DNA from 2 places in the Aequorivita sp. IT1183 genome. Region 1 is predicted to be linked to the other one. Evidence: riboswitches for the same ligand, from Rfam matches in the RefSeq annotation. Region 1 holds a riboswitch; the other holds the start of a gene.
The links. Region 1 has a riboswitch for cobalamin ahead of AC3RVF_RS15005 (PAS domain-containing protein). Riboswitches for the same ligand answer to the same signal wherever they lie in the genome.

Region 1 (8,259 bases):
CAACACCAATTAAAATGAAGATGTTAGGTTTCTGGGAATATTTTTCGCAATCTTTTTCGAATCCGCAAAAAACCTATAAAAAGATCAAAAAAGCCGCCAATCCTGTAAAATATAGAATGGCTGTAAAGGAGATTTTTGATAGCGAGCGGTAATAGGTTTAGCGGTTTTCTATAGAATACATCTTCGCCACTACTGTAGCCTGTGTCGGCCACACAGTTTTCTTTGATTAATCCGTGTTTCCACCGACGCCGTTTTAGCAGCTGGTCAATATTGAGTAATTGTTGGGTATTCCTATCAGTAAGCGTGATACATTTCAGAGAACACGGGAGAGACACCCACGTGGGCAGGGTATAGGATGAATGTTAGTGAAAAGGCCTATTATATTAATTTAATAGGATTTTTATTTTCATCAATCGCAACAAAGGTGAATACTCCACTTACCGCTTTTTCCCGACTGTAAGAATACATTTCCTCAACAAATATTTCAACTTTCACCTTAAGGCTCGTTGTTCCCAAATGCACAACTTGCCCCACCAATTCTACAATGGTTCCTGCAGGAATGGGTTTTGTAAAATCGATGCGGTCTGAAGAAACTGTTACCATTCTTTGCCTACTATAGCGTGTGGCAGTGATAAACGCAACCTCATCCATAAACTGCATAGCGGTACCGCCAAAAAGCGTGTCGTAATGATTGGTTGTATTTGGGAAAACCGCTTTAAATATGCGGGTTTCTGATTTTAAAATTCTTTCTTTTACGTTCATAATAGTTCAGTTTCCAATGCCAAATAATGGGTAATACCTTTCTTAGTTTGCATTGGGAAGATTTGTATTTTACACCAGTATTCTTCTTGGTTTTTTTTATAGTTCAGTATTTTTGAAGTGAAGGGTATCTCTTTTAAAAGATTTTCCTTTATAAGTTCCTTGGTTTCTTTTGAAGTTTGATCCCCTTGCAAAAAAGAAGGTTTTTTTCCAAGTGCATAACTGGCTTGATAGCCTGTCATTTTAAAGAACCCAGGATTGGTCCACAGTATCGTTTGCAGCGAGTTGGTTACAATCAATGCGTCGTATGGATGCTTCAATATTTCGTTAAAGTCTGTTTTCCATTGAAATTGACTTTCCATTAACTCTAATGTAATTCTATCTTTTTCCAGCGAATTTAAAGGCTCTCTTGGTGCAAAAAAATCTGCAGTATCCCGCCAACTTATTAAAGGAGATGCATTGGATTGCGGTGCCAGATTTGTTGTGTACTTTTTAAGCTCTTGGTCGTTTAGAGACTCTAAGAAAATATCCAGGCCCGCCATATGCCATAAATTATATTTCGCCATAATGGATGTGTTTAAAAAATGAAATGCCGACAAGAACACTTGTCCCTTGAGAAGTCTGGGTTAAATAAGAGCAGTAAGAAGCTATAAATAAAATCATAAACTTAAAGCCTTTTACCCGAAAGCCAGCGTTTTTTAAATTATTGCAATTTGGCAGGTCTCCTGGCTTGCGTCCTGTAATTTTCCTTCCCATCAACCAAGGTAGACAGTGGATTATTTTGAAGTTTTTAATTACAGGCATCCGCCTTAGGCGGACAAAGCTTACAGTTGCGGGAACAGCATAGGATTTAAAGATTTAAGAAGACTTGGTTTTTCAACCGGCGGCTTCATCAATTTTCACCTATTTCCCTTTTAATTGTTCTGAAATTTTTCAGATACAAACCAAATACGGAACAAAGGTATGGAAATTTGATTACTAGCTAGAGATGAATTTATGAATTGTATTTGTAGGTTCTAGGTTTTCTTTTTTAATCCGTAAACTCCTTGGCCAAAACGATTCGGATGATGATTGAATGAACCGTCATTGCGAGCGAAGCGCGGCAACCTCATGAGGCTACTTGCTATCATGAATAGTACTACACCTGACTCCATTGTCCGGTCGAGCGCAGTCGAGACCTCCTTTTGAAATTAAAAAGCCCCTTATTTAGCAACCCGCTAAAAAAACTCCTCCCACTTCCAATGGCAGTGGAAAGCAGCGAAGCAATCGTATCAATGATGTCTTCATTGCTAGGTCTATAAGCCATCGCAAATCGAAGCTTAACGTAATTAAACCTTTGAGGCTATTTGTTGTCATAAAAAGAACTACACCTGGGGGCAGAATACCGCATTACAGTCCTGCTCAGTACAGGCGCCAGCGCTCGAGAGGGGATGCGAAGTTTTATGGAACTCTCCTTAGTAAGTGTTTCGGAGGAGTGGGAGATGGGTGGCTGGTTTGAACGCTAATAATGTATTAAACAATGAGTACGAGTGGAGATAACCGTCATTCCTACTGCATTTAACCAACTTTATTATACATATTCAAATTTAGAATGAAGTTCACATTTACCTTTTTCTTGATCTTTTACTCGGCCTATTCTTTTTCTCAGAATAAAGAAATTATTGAAAATCGATTACAAGTTCATGATACTATTAACAAGGATTTGAAGGCGAAAGATTCTCTTATAAAAATTAAAAAAATTGAGGATTCAATAAATGCTGCAGATTCTAACGTTTTCCCTCCGTATTCAATATTTAATAGAATTAATGAATTGGATGAAGTTTCTATTATATCAAAATCCAAATTTGACGCAGTAAGTTTGGGAATTATTAATAAGAAAATTAAACCCTTATCTACAAATGAAAGAAGATTATACACCGCGGGGGATTTTAAACCTATCCATCTCTTGGGACTTCTAGGCGGTTCTTTACAAGTAGATCCAATCATAAATGCTATAAGTGGAAGAACAAAACGCCTCAAGAAATACATCCAATTTGAAAAGAAAACGGCGAATTTGATTCTATTAGAAGAAAATTACAGCCATTATATGCTTAATAATCTAAATATTGATGAAGAAATATTAGGAAGATTTTTGACTTATTTAATAGAAGATGAAAAAATGCAGGTTCAACTTGAGAACCTGACAGATGGCCAAATAAAATTTTTACTTGGAGAAATCTACTTCCAATTTATGGATTTTCAGAATGATTCATATCCCCCAAATGATGAGATACAAGAAAAGTAGTTATGATTTTTAATATCACTTAAACCGACATTGCGACCGAAGCACGGCACTCACATCAATGGGTCGTCATTGCGACCGAAGCGAGGCAATCCTATAAGGCCACTTGCTGTCATTAATGGAACTAAACATGAATGGAACTAAATTAGTGCAGATTACAACAGTCGTAAACTCCTTGGCCAAAACGATAGGGATGATGATTGAATGAACCGTCATTGCGAGCAAAGCGCGGCAATCTGATGATGCTCCTTGCTATCGTGAATAGTACTACACCTGGCTCCATTGTCCGGTCGAGCGCAGTCGAGACCTATTTGTTACATCAAACAAAAGGAATATAAACTATAGAGCACATTGGGAATAACAAATTTTGTCGCTATTATTTCCCAAATGGATAAACCGAATCAACACAGATTAGCGCAAATCAACACAAATTGGAACCAATCAAACCCAATCAAAGTTTTAGTTCGTTTTATTGGGGTTTTGTTCGGGTGTTGGTTTGGTCATGTTCAGTTGTGCTTTCCAAAAAGTGAGTTTTTGGGAAGAAGTTAAGGAGGAGGTTCGAACGACGAGCGACCACCACCCAAAACTGATAATTCTAAACCCCCACATTTACTTAATCATAAACTCACATATTCACTTATTTTCAAAACCAATAGCCTAAAGCTTCCAGCATTAAAAATAAATCCTATATTTGAAACTCTCCCCGATTAAATATACCCCCTTTACGGTTTTCCGTACTTGGTGGGTTTTTGTTTTTGTTACATTTAGAAATATTAATCTAATTATATAATTGGAATAAACACTATATAGTTTTTATCCGCATGTTGGCAATAATAATGAAACAAACTTTTAGCATATTAATAATTTTTCTAATTTCAATCAATGGATTCGCTCAATGTGATGATATTGATAAACTGGAATTAGGTGGAACTTATATGTCACGTACAAAAAACTATATTCCATTTGAAATAAAACATAAAGATTCAATTGAGAGAGAAAATACTTTTTACCCATACGATGTTAAAAATATTGAGAAGTATTCTGACTTTGTTCTAAAAAAAGCAAAAGAATATATTATTACACGTGCAAATGCTGACTTTTACAATAAATTGGAAATGGGCGAATTTCAAGTAAACTATCTGGATTCAGTAAAAGCGGAATATGACAAACCCGAATTTTATGAATTGTCGAACTACAATGTTACTTATTGGATTCTCTACACTTATCGGAATAACGGATTTAAATACGCATTTGGATTGGAATTTGACAAGAACGGAAAAATGATTTCTGAAAACAAATTTCCTGACTTCTCACTCAATCCTAAATTTGAAAACCTGATTGAACCTTGTCTCGCATTAGAAAAAGTAAAATCGGATGAGCGATTTAAGGATAAAAAAGTAGATTTTATCGAGTTATCGTATTTAGATGAAGTAAATTCATTTTGTTGGTTAATCCAAGAAGATTTTAATGTGAGCGAAAAGCAGGAAATTGACTTTGAGGAATGGTATGAATATTCCGAACAAAGTTTTTTTGTAAACGCAAATTCTAACAAAATAGAAAAAATTGAAGACCAAAAAAAACAGGTAATTTACTGCGGATTTAAACCAATTAAAAAAACAAAAGAGTAACAAATTACTATTGCCAACAAAGAACTGAGGTAAAAAACAACACATTTCTTCATTAATTTTTGACATTATTATTCTAGGCTTACAGATTGAAAAAATAGATATGTAAGCTATTTCTTTGTTTAAAACACAGTCATTTTACTCTAAGCACCGAAACGAAGGTCGCAGCAACCTCTTCAGGCCACTATCTACCACCATCACAAACTCAGTCATTGCGAGGGAGGCACGACCGCGGCAACCTCTCGATGCCAGCACCTACCACCATCACAAACTCAGTCATTGCGAGGGAGGCACGACCGCGGCAACCTCAATATGCAAACACCTACCACCATCACAACACACCTCCATCTGAAAGATCATCCCAATTCAGATTCATGGTATTAATTAGCCGCTCCTTATCTTTTCGGCTTCCCGCTTTTATTTTCTTTATAAAAGCAATAGCCTCAGTTATAGAGGTGAACTCTTTATAAAAAACCAATTTATCACAATTATACCGACTCGTAAACCCCTTATAGGTCTTGTTTTTATGTTGGTAAACACGCTTAACAAGATTAGAAGTAACACCAGTATAGATAACAGTGTTATTTTTATTGGTCATCATATATACATGCGAAATTTTCACAGTAATAAATCTAATAGATTTTTATGAAAATCACAACCCAAGCCTGCCTTGAGCGGAGTCGAAGGGGTCATTGCGAGGGAGGTACGACCGCGGCAACCCCAAGATGCCAGCACCTACCACCATCAAACTTAAAATTATTTTTTTTATCTTAGCTATATAATCACCTTAAAATCAACACAATGTCATTCGGATTGTTTTCAAAACTAAGGATAATCGGTACCATTAAAGGTTTTACCTACTATATGCTAAATGGAGAATACATTAAACGTAAATCATCGCCTCCTACAAGAGATCAAATTTTATACGATCCTCGTTTCGCTACCGTAAAAGCTAATGTAACGGAATTTGCTGGCGCAAATATGCTCGCAAAATCCATTTATACCGGCTTACAGGGAAATTTGAGAACCTTTAAGGATAGTTATTTTACAAGTCGCCTTACCGGCCGCTGTCGTAAAATAATACATAAGGGTAGGGGCATCAAGGGACGAAGAGTGGCAAACGTTTTTAATTATCCCGAAGCCCTTATTGGGTTGCAACTAGATGAAAAGCAAATATTTAACCAAATTTACACCGCAAAAACAACTGTTTTAGTAAATAGCGACCGTTCACTAGTTACTATCAAAATTGAAAATAGCAGCCATCTAGACCTGAATAAATACCCTAAATCTGCATCACATTTCAAGCTTACAGCTGCCATAAGCTTGGTTTCTGCAATTAAATGTAGTCCCAAAACTCAAAAGTACACACTAGATCATCCAGCGGTCAATGCCTTAGGTAATACTGTAGAAACCCCTCCGTTATTATGTAACATTGAACATCCTGAAATTAGCCTACAACTAAATACGCCAATCATAAAACCCCTTCCAACAGATGTTGCCATAAGTGTCTGGTTAGGAATACATTTCGGCAATGAATTAAACAATACATTCACGCCTTTTAAAACAGCAAAAGCAATGGAATGTATTGCGGTAATCTAATAATTTAGCCCCTCATAATTTAAATCTTCAAAACATAAAGCAGTTTCCTCTAAATAGCTAAGCAACTAAGGCTGCGAGAGTATTTTAACTATGAAAAAACAGATGTATAGTTCTTTTAGGATTATCAGTTACATTTGTATAACTATATTAGGATTTATTCTTTAACCTGTATAGTTATTTTAGGACGGGTCAAGGACGGGTCAAGGCCTAGGCAAAGACTAGGTTCACCCGTGTTTACTCCATAGTAAAGCCATAGATAAGGTATGGTTAAGGCATAGGTAGCCTATAACTAACTTATGCCAAAATTCACAAATAATTACCACCATAATTATCCACTTTCTGTTCCGCAGCCATTATTCGTTCTATGTTTATAGAAATTTCTACAAAATAATTTTAAACATTAAGCTTTCGAAACCTATTGGGCGACATCAATTTTATCATTTTAAATTGTCTGTTAAAATTTGAAATGTTATTAAATCCACATTTATAGGCAATTTCGTTGATAGATAAATCCTTGTTCGCAATTAATAATTTACAAGCCTTTTCAATACGTAATTCGGTTAAAAAGCTAATATACGTCCTGTTTGTTCGTTTTTTAAAATATTTACAAAAAGCATTCTTTGTCATATTTGCAATGTTTGCAATCTCATCTAAAGTTATTTTTTGGTTTGCATTTTCAATTGTATAATCAAACACATCTCTCATTCTTTTTCCTTCAACATCAGAATATTTTTTATTGTACACAAAATTAGAAAGAGGTTCATATTTTGAAACTGAAATGATCTTTAAAATCTCTAAAAACAATATAAAACGCTCTAGTTTAGAAGCTTTTTTAAGCTTCAAAAAGGAATCAATAATTTCCTTTTTATTCACTTTTACAACAAACCCCTGCGAAGATTTTAAGAAAAATAGATTTATTTCTGCAAAATCATTTAAATCAAAAAAAGCTTCACCAAAAGAGGATTCTGTAAAAAACAGCGTCAGCATCTTCGATTTGATTGCTCCGTTTTCACCACTTTTAAACACATGAGGCAAATTGCTGCCAATAACAAAAATATCATTTTCAGCATAGTTGAAAATACGATCTCCCACCAATAAAGTTCCATTTCCTCTTTCAATAAAACTTATCTGAATTTCATCATGTTGATGCAGTTTATCATAAAAAACCAATTCAATATCTTCTTGATAAATCAGAGCATTGTTTTCTGGCTTCGGAATTTTAAAAGGTAAAACTTTCATTTATACAGAAATGGTTATAGGATGTTATTACTCAGCATTGGTACAAAATACTTCAAAAATATATTAAAAATGTTTATGAAGGATAATATAGTACTAAAAGTGAATAATTTAAGAGTATTCTAACGAACAGCATTTCTATAATTTTATACCATCAAATAAATAGAAACAATATGAAATTTAATTGGAAAGGCATAATGCCAGCAGTAACAACACAATTTAATTCTGATGATGAATTAGATTTAGACATGTTTAAAGTGAATATCCAAGCGCAGCTAAACGCAGGTGTTCACGGTATTGTTTTGGGTGGAACTTTAGGTGAAGCAAGTACTTTAACAGAGGAAGAGGGCAGAAGCTTAACACGAGAAACTGTTGCGTTTGTAGCAGGAAAAGTTCCTGTTTTAATGAATATTGCAGTACAAACCACAAAAGCCGCAATTGCACTAGCTAAATCTGCAGAAGAAGATGGCGCAAGTGGTTTGATGCTTTTACCTCCAATGCGCTACAATGCTAGTGATGCAGAAGTTGTACACTATTTTAAAGCTGTTGCAAATAGCACCTCCTTGCCAATTATGATCTATAATAATCCGGTAGATTATAAAATAATGGTGACCTTAGATATGTTTCAAGAGTTATTAGACAGCTGCCCAAATATTCAGGCAGTAAAAGAATCTACCAGGGATACCACCAATATTACAAGAATTAAAAATAGGTTTGGAGACAGATTAGCAATAATGACTGGGGTAGACACCTTAGCTT
Region 2 (8,259 bases), on a different contig from region 1:
TCAAATTCTTCCACATCGCGCAGCTGGAGTACGATTCGCTGTTGTTCGGGCAAAGTTTCCATTATTTTGAAAACCATTTCCACCCCGTCATTCGCTTCAATATTCTTTTCAATATTTTCAGAAGTTTGAAAATTGCTGTGTACAATCTTTAAATTTGATGCCTGCTTCGATTTTAACCGATCCAAACAATAATTCTTCGTCATTGTAATTGCAAACGCTTCGGGGTTTTTATAATTTTCAATGTCTTTTTTACCCTTCCATAATTTCAAAAATACTTCCTGTACAGCATCTTCAGCTTCATCTTTGGAGACCAAAATCCTCTTTGCTAAGCGGTAAAGCTTATCTTTAAAAGGCATTATTATCGTAATAAACTCGGTCTTTTCCATCTTGGTTGGTTGTGGTTGGTGTGCCGTCTATTTAAATGACGAACAGGTTGAGTTTTTGTTACATTCTTTTTTTGAAAAAAATCAAGACCTTCCATAAATACTCTTTCAATTCTAAATTTATTCACTTTGAAAAGTCTCGAAACAATTTCGACTAAAAAAGCATATTTTTACCATTACAATATAATCCCTAATTTACCTGTTTAAACAGAATACCTTAATAAACCTTTTTATGAAAAGAAAAATTTTCATTTCCCTTTTAGCTGTTTCAATCCTTTTTGTTTCATGTTTTGAAGATGCCGATGATAATCTTCAAACGGCTTCAACTCAAGAAATTCAGAATTTTATTTACCGCGGTCTAAATTATTTTTATCTGTACAAAGCGGATACGCCAGAATTAGCGAACGACGCCTTTGCAAATCAAGACGATTTAAACGCATTTTTAGACAACTATCAAACCCCTGAAACCCTGTTCAATTATTTATTGTCGCCTCAAGATAGGTTTAGCAGTTTATTCAGCGATTATACTTTAATTGAAAATGCGCTAAGTGGAATTACATTAAGCAACGGAATGGAATTCGGCTTAGTGTTTTATCCAGACAATAGTGGAAATGTTTTTGGTTATGTGCGTTACGTGCTCCCAAATACCGATGCACAGTCGCAAGGTTTAGTGCGCGGCGATCTTTTTACCACTATAGATGGCCAGCAAATAAACGAAAACAATTTTAATGATTTGCTCGCTGCAGATAGCTATTCTATCGGACTTGCAACTTACGATGGCACCAACTTTACCGCTACTGGTGAAACTGTGCTTTTAAACAAAATTCAATATAACGAGAATCCAGTTTACAAAGCCGAAACACTTACCGTGAATGGCAATAAAATTGGTTATTTAATGTACAACGGATTTATTAAAGATTACGATACTGAACTAAATAATGCCTTCGCACAATTTAAAGCTGATGGAGTAAGTAGTCTCGTTCTCGACCTTAGATACAATGGCGGTGGTTCAGTAGAAACTGCAACCGATTTGGCGAGTATGATTACTGGACAGTTTAACGGACAGATTTTTTACAAAGAATTTTGGAACGACGATCGTCAAGAGGAAAATGCAGAAGACGGTCTTTTTGATAACTCTATTAGCAACGGAAGCGCTATAAACAGTTTAAATCTTTCACAAGTTTATATACTTACAACCAGAAGATCTGCTTCTGCAAGTGAACTAGTGCTTAACGGACTAAAACCGTATATCGATGCTGTGCAAGTGGGCGACACTACTACAGGTAAGTTTCAGGCCTCCTTTTTACTTTACGATGCGCCTGCTCCACAATTTAGCAGAAGTGCAGCAAATCCAGGACATACGTATGCTATGCTTCCTTTAGTGTTTAAAACAGCCAATGCAGCTGGAACTACAGACTTTGTTGATGGTTTATTTCCACAAATTAATTTAAAGGAAAACTATTTCAATCTTGGTCAACTTGGTGATGAAAACGAACCATTGCTTGCTGCAGCACTATTCGAAATCGCTGGCAGACCAGTACCAAGAAACGCAGACGCTCCGCGTTTAAAGGAAATTTCAGACAGTAAAGCGAATTCTCCCATTAACGGAAAAATGATTGGGAATTAGATTAGGTAGCCTGTAAAAAATAAAGACTCCCTTAAATTTCAAAATTTAAGGGAGTCTTTTCATTAAAATCAGAAGCGTTTATTCGTTAAAATAAATTCCACCTGGAATTATACCAGTTTGCAAATCTTGAATTTCAAGGTTTGTAGAAAGATCAAATATTTTCAGCGAACCTTGGCTTGCAAAATCATTCGCATCAGTAGCATATAGCTTTCCATCTTTTGCTTGAAGCGCATAAAAGAAACCATTAATAATATCGCTTCCCGGTAAAGAGACTGATAAACTATTCAGTTTAGAAACCTTTCCATTCATTGCATATATAAGACTCGTTCCGTCCATTGTTAAGTTTGATGGGTGTTCAGTTGTTCCGAAATTATATGTGTTTGAAACTTGTCCGGTAGAAAGGTCAATTTTTACCAAAGAACCAGCTGTTTCGTTACCCGTGTAATCAGGATTTCCACCGCATAATACGAATAAGGAATTTCCAGAAACTACCATACTATTTGGCACATCGCCAACCGTAATTGTTCCGTCTAAACCGTTAGCAGAAATAATTGAAATCAAGTTATTCTGTCCGTAAGCTCCTTGATGAGCAACGTATACTTTCTCGTTATAAACAACCATTTTCTCAGGACCAAAAGCCACGGGAATTGTACTAGAAACAGTATTAGTTCTCAAATCTAAAACTGCCACATAATCGTCAGAATTATCATTTGGATCGCCCCAATTGGTTACATAGCCTTTGTTTCCATCAACACTCATAAAATATCTTGGATTGTTAATGCCCACTGTTATCGAATCTACACTCTCGAAAGTATAGCGATTGGCTATCATTATTTTATTCGAATTATTTACAACTATATAAGCATTCTCATCCTGAAAACCCATAGACTGAACTATATTACCCAAGTCAGATCCATTCACAGTTTTATAAATATTTTGAGAAACTGTACTGTAATCTTCAGATATGTATGTAATTGTTCCGCTTCCGCCACTAAACGGACCTTCATTAGTTATAAGGATTCCATTTTCAAAAGCTGCAGGAATAATTTCTGGTTGCACATCATCATCATCATTGCTACAGGATATAAAAAGCATCGTGGTTAAAGATAGAAACAATAGTTTTTTCATAATTTTCATTTGTTATATATTAAAGTTTAAGAATATTTGAAAGTTTCGGGAAGTCATTGGCCGATAAGCCACATTTTCGTAATAGGTATTAAAAACATTTTTGAATCTGCCACCTACCGTGATATTTGGATTAAATGGCAACACATATTCAGCTCCTAAATTAAAAACCGTAAAAGCATCGAGGCTCTCGCTATTGTCTGTAGTTGTGTATATTTCGCCGTTAAATAATCCTTGCGCATAAGCAGAGAAATTTGCGAAATTATATTGTAATGTGCCAGACGTTTTGTGAAACGGTACATAAATAAGCTGCTTCAGCTTTTCTAAATCTTCTGCTTTGGTATAGGAATAATTCGCACTAAAATCCAACGATTGCTGTTGGTTAATTTTCACAAAATAACCAACAGATGCTTCGAGGCCGTAATTTCGTGTTTTACTAATATTTATAGGCTCCCAAACATTGCCGCTGGCAGGAACCCATTTTATTAAATCTTCGGAAGAGATATAGAATGCCGCAAAATCTGCTTTCAAATTTCCAACGGAAAACTCCTGCCCCAATTCAATTTGATATGAAGTTTCTGGCTGCAAATTTAAATTGCCACCTGCGTACCAAAACAAATCATTAAAGGTTGGCACGCGATAGTTCTTTGAACCGTTTATACGAAGCGCATACTTTTCTGAAAGTCGCCATTTAGCATCAGCCGAAAAAAGAAATGGGTTGTCAAAATCATTCAGAAATTCTTTTCTAAAATTTAAACCGTAGCTAAAATCTTTCGAAATTTTATGATTTAACAGAATTACAGCAGCTAAAGTTTTTCGCAAATTCTCACCCACGTTGTCTCCAGTGGCATTTATGTATGTGTATTCAACTTTTGCGTTTAGCCGAAGTTTTTCCCGAAGAAAAACTTCAGATTGCAGGGCACTTATAAATGTGTTCGCACTGCCCTCGTCAAACAAAGGTTTTTCACTATTTGGATAATAGCGGTATTGTTCAAAAAGATGCGCAACGCTAGCTTTTGTTGTAAATAACCCAATTCTTTGCTGCAATTGCCAAAGGTTACGTGTTGCAATATCTTTATAACCGTCCTTGCCGATAGTATTTAAACTGCCAGAAAAATTACGGTCGTTATAGGTGTATTCAGAATTCCACGTAGCAACGCCATTCTTCAATTTTTTGGCACCATTTACATTAGCTGCTAAGCGCAGAAATTCACCGTGTTGATTTTTTTGGTTTTTACCCACATAATCGTAATCGTTATCAGAACTAGTAAAATCTACGCCTACATTTAAATAAAGGTTATCCCAAGATTGAGTAGTGGTTGCATTTCCGCCAATTGTAGAAAAACTTCCGTAACGAAGTCCGATTGCAGTAGTATCAATCTTTTCGAAGGTATATGTGTTGTTTAAATGAATACTTCCGCCAACGGCACCGCTGCCGTATTGCACACCGCCGCCACCGCTTCTTATTGCAATTTCATTGTAATTTAAAGGTGAAATAGTATTGAAATCTGTCTGTCCCGTAAAAACCGAATTTATATTGATGCCGTTCCAAACCACAGCAGTTTGAGCGGCGTTTGTTCCACGGAAAGAGGGAGATGAAACCATTCCGAAACCATTTTCTTTAAAGTAGATTGAAGTATTGTAGCGAAGCGTTTCAGTTAAAGAAGTGGCATTTCTTTCAACAACAGAATCATTGAGTTTTTCTAGTTTGAACCCTTTTGAAAAATGAATGAGTTTTGCATCGGTAAGCATCACTTCCGGCAATTGCTGAATGCTATCCAGTTGCGCGTAGGCAGAAACCGTACACAGCAAAAAAAATAAAATAATATGGATACTAGTTTGTTTCATAATTCAACCTTTATCCCGAAAGTTTGATATTTTTAAATTATGAATCTGGCAGGTCTCCTGGCTTGTCTTTTGTGCTACCTTCCCATCAGCCTATGACTGACAGTGGTTTTTGAAGTTATGCACGCCCAAAATATATTGGGACGACTTACAGTTGCGGGAACAGCTTCGGGTTTTAACCGAATTCCCTTTTAAAAGCATTTTCCAGTGTGGAAAACTGCTTACCAAAATTCATCGCAAAAATAGACTTTAAATACTAGTACACCCAAACAAAACCATTATTTTTGGGGATGCAAAAATTTGTCTTCATTATAAGTTGCTTCCTTTTTTTTACCGCTTGTAAAAACACCAATAACGATATTCAATCATCCGATACCTCAAATGCTGAAGGAATATTGACGGATATAAAATACGCCAAAGGTTTTGAGATAGCCACTTTTGACGGTTACAAAACCATCACCCTAAAAAACCCGTGGCCCGGAACCGAGAAAACATTTACGTATGCTTTAGTTGAAAAAAACGGTGCGATTCAAAATCCTGAAAAGTATGACGCAGTAGTTGAAATACCAGTTAAACGAATTGTTGTTACTTCCACCACACACATTCCTTCTTTGGAAATGTTGGGGGAAATTGAAACATTGGTCGGTTTTCCTAATCTCAACTATATTTCTTCGGAAAAAACACGACAACTAATTGTAGCCGAAAAAGTAAAAGAGCTCGGTAAAAACGAAGATATCAACACCGAAATTTTAATCGAATTAAATCCCGAAGCAGTAATTGGTTTTGCGGTTGACGGAAATAATTCTGCTTTTGCCACCATTCAGAATACAGAGATTCCTGTGCTTTATAATTCAGATTGGACAGAAACTTCACCTTTGGGAAAAGCAGAATGGATTAAATTTTTTGGAGTACTTTTCAATAAAGAAAAAGAAGCAGATAGTATTTTTAAAACTATTGAAACCGATTATAACGCTGCTAAGAAAATTGCTTCCAAAGCAAAAGAAACCCCCACAGTTATTAGCGGGGCAATGTACAAAGACGTTTGGTATATGCCGCAGGGTGATAGTTGGGGCGCACAATTTATAGACGATGCCAATGGTGATTATCTTTGGAAAGATTCAGAAGGCACTGGCAGCCTCGCATTAAATTTAGAATCTGTTTTGGAGAAAGGCCAAAATGCAGCATATTGGATAGGTCCCGGACAATTTACAAGCCTAGACGAGATGAAAAATGCGAGCCAAGTATATGCCCAATTTGAAGCGTATAAAACTGCAAACGTTTATTCTTACAGTATGAAAAAAGGCGAAACGGGCGGTGTGATTTATTATGAATTGGCACCCAATCGTCCAGATTTGGTTTTAAAAGATTTAATTAAAATTCTACACCCAGAGTTGTTTCCGGAGCACCAATTTTACTTTTTTGATAAATTGAATTAATGCAAACTACCCAAACATTTCGCCTTCAATTTGCGGTGCTATTTATAGCGCTCATTGCTGCGTTTTTGGTGAATTTGAGCATCGGATCGGTTTCAATTCCTATTGATGAAATTATTTCTGTCTTCATTGGCAACGGTGCTTCTAAAGAAACTTGGCGCTATATATTGATGGATTACAGACTACCAAAAGCAATTACAGCAATACTTGCCGGTGGCGGTTTGGCTGTTTCGGGATTGCTAATGCAGACCTTGTTTCGCAACCCGTTGGCCGGTCCTTTTGTTTTAGGATTGAGCAGCGGCGCGAGCCTGGGTGTTGCCATTTTAATATTGGGTGCAAGTACCTTTGGCGGAATTTTTGGAACTTTACTACTAAGTCAATGGAGCCTTGTCGTGGCTTCGGCATTAGGTAGCTTTTTAGTCCTTTTAGCCGTTTTGGCGGTAACTTTCAGAATAAAAGACACCATGGCAATTTTAATAATTGGTTTAATGTTTGGCAGTGTTACTACCGCTGTGGTTTCGGTTTTGTCTTATTTCAGTAATGCAGAACAGCTTCAGCAATACATTTTTTGGTCTTTTGGAAGTTTGGGAAATCAATCGTGGCAAGGCGTATTAATTTTAGGAATTTGCTTTTTAGCAGGTTTAACATTGAGTGTTTTCAGCAGTAAATCTTTAAACGGTTTACTTTTAGGTGAAAATTATGCGAAAAGCATGGGCTTACACATTAAAAGAACAACCTTCATAATAATTTTGGCAACTAGTATTTTAGCAGGAAGTATTACGGCTTTTGTTGGGCCAATTGCCTTTGTAGGGCTTGCGGTGCCACATTTGGTGCGTCAGTTTTATAAAACCTCAAACCATTTCGTCTTATTGCCCGCGGTTCTCATTTGCGGAAGTTTGCTGCTGCTGATTTGTGATACCGTGGCACAATTACCTTTTAGCGAATTTACGTTGCCCATTAATGCAATCACTTCGCTTATTGGTGCGCCGGTTGTAATTTGGTTGTTGGTTCGAAAACGAAAACTTTTCTTTTAATGAATTCAGAAGAAAAAAATATCATTTTAGAAGTACGTAACCTCTCTGTGGGTTACTCAAAAAAAGGAAGCGATTCTGTGATTGCTGATGCAATCAATTTTTCAATCTTAAAAGGTGAATTAGTTGGTTTGGTTGGCGCAAACGGAATTGGAAAATCTACATTACTACGCACATTAACGGGAATGCAGGTCGCTTTAAATGGCGACGTTTTTCTGAATAGTAAACGCTTAAACAAATATTCTTCCTTTCAACTCGCCACACAATTAAGTGTAGTTTTAACCGAAGCGCCCGCCTCAAAAAATCTTTCGGTTTTAGAAATGGTTTCGTTGGGAAGGCAACCGTATACTAATTGGATTGGCTCTCTTTCCGAAGAAGATAATAAAGCAATTCGTTTTGCTTTGGAAGCCACAGACACCGCTACCCTCGCCCACCGAAAATGTTTTGAATTAAGCGACGGACAGATGCAACGTGTGGCGATTGCACGGGCTTTGGCGCAGGATACGCCAATTATTATTCTAGATGAACCCACAACCCATTTAGACATTTATCACCGTGCATATGTTCTAAAATTACTGAAGAAACTAGCTTCAGAAACTCAGAAAACTATTTTCTTTTCAACCCACGAAATAGATTTAGCCATTCAACTTACAGACAAAATGTTGGTAATGGCAACGAACGAAACTTATTTTGACGATCCCTGTAAACTGATTGAAGCAGGAAGATTTGATGCACTTTTCCCCAAAGAAACTATAGATTTTGATGGAAAAACTGGTCGGTTTACCATTCGCAAATAGATATATTTACTTTAAATT

Region 2: linked by a shared signal. The riboswitch ahead of AC3RVF_RS07515 (TonB-dependent receptor) and the one ahead of AC3RVF_RS15005 (PAS domain-containing protein) in region 1 are both predicted to bind cobalamin.

What each region holds. Positions count from the first base shown of each region.
Region 1 is NZ_JBYRHS010000007.1:100,365-108,623, forward strand. It holds gene AC3RVF_RS14995 (tRNA dihydrouridine synthase) at 1-152, shown strand, start outside; gene AC3RVF_RS15000 (acyl-CoA thioesterase) at 379-762, opposite strand; gene AC3RVF_RS15005 (PAS domain-containing protein) at 759-1,325, opposite strand; cobalamin riboswitch at 1,458-1,723, opposite strand; gene AC3RVF_RS15010 (hypothetical protein) at 2,351-3,043, shown strand; gene AC3RVF_RS15015 (hypothetical protein) at 3,877-4,668, shown strand; gene AC3RVF_RS15020 (GIY-YIG nuclease family protein) at 4,997-5,266, opposite strand; gene AC3RVF_RS15025 (hypothetical protein) at 5,467-6,264, shown strand; gene AC3RVF_RS15030 (AraC family transcriptional regulator) at 6,658-7,503, opposite strand; gene AC3RVF_RS15035 (dihydrodipicolinate synthase family protein) at 7,674-8,259, shown strand, end outside.
Region 2 is NZ_JBYRHS010000003.1:418,921-427,179, forward strand. It holds gene AC3RVF_RS07500 (RNA polymerase sigma factor) at 1-386, opposite strand, end outside; gene AC3RVF_RS07505 (S41 family peptidase) at 616-2,010, shown strand; gene AC3RVF_RS07510 (YncE family protein) at 2,089-3,138, opposite strand; gene AC3RVF_RS07515 (TonB-dependent receptor) at 3,151-4,983, opposite strand; cobalamin riboswitch at 5,014-5,225, opposite strand; gene AC3RVF_RS07520 (ABC transporter substrate-binding protein) at 5,271-6,416, shown strand; gene AC3RVF_RS07525 (FecCD family ABC transporter permease) at 6,416-7,447, shown strand; gene AC3RVF_RS07530 (ABC transporter ATP-binding protein) at 7,447-8,241, shown strand.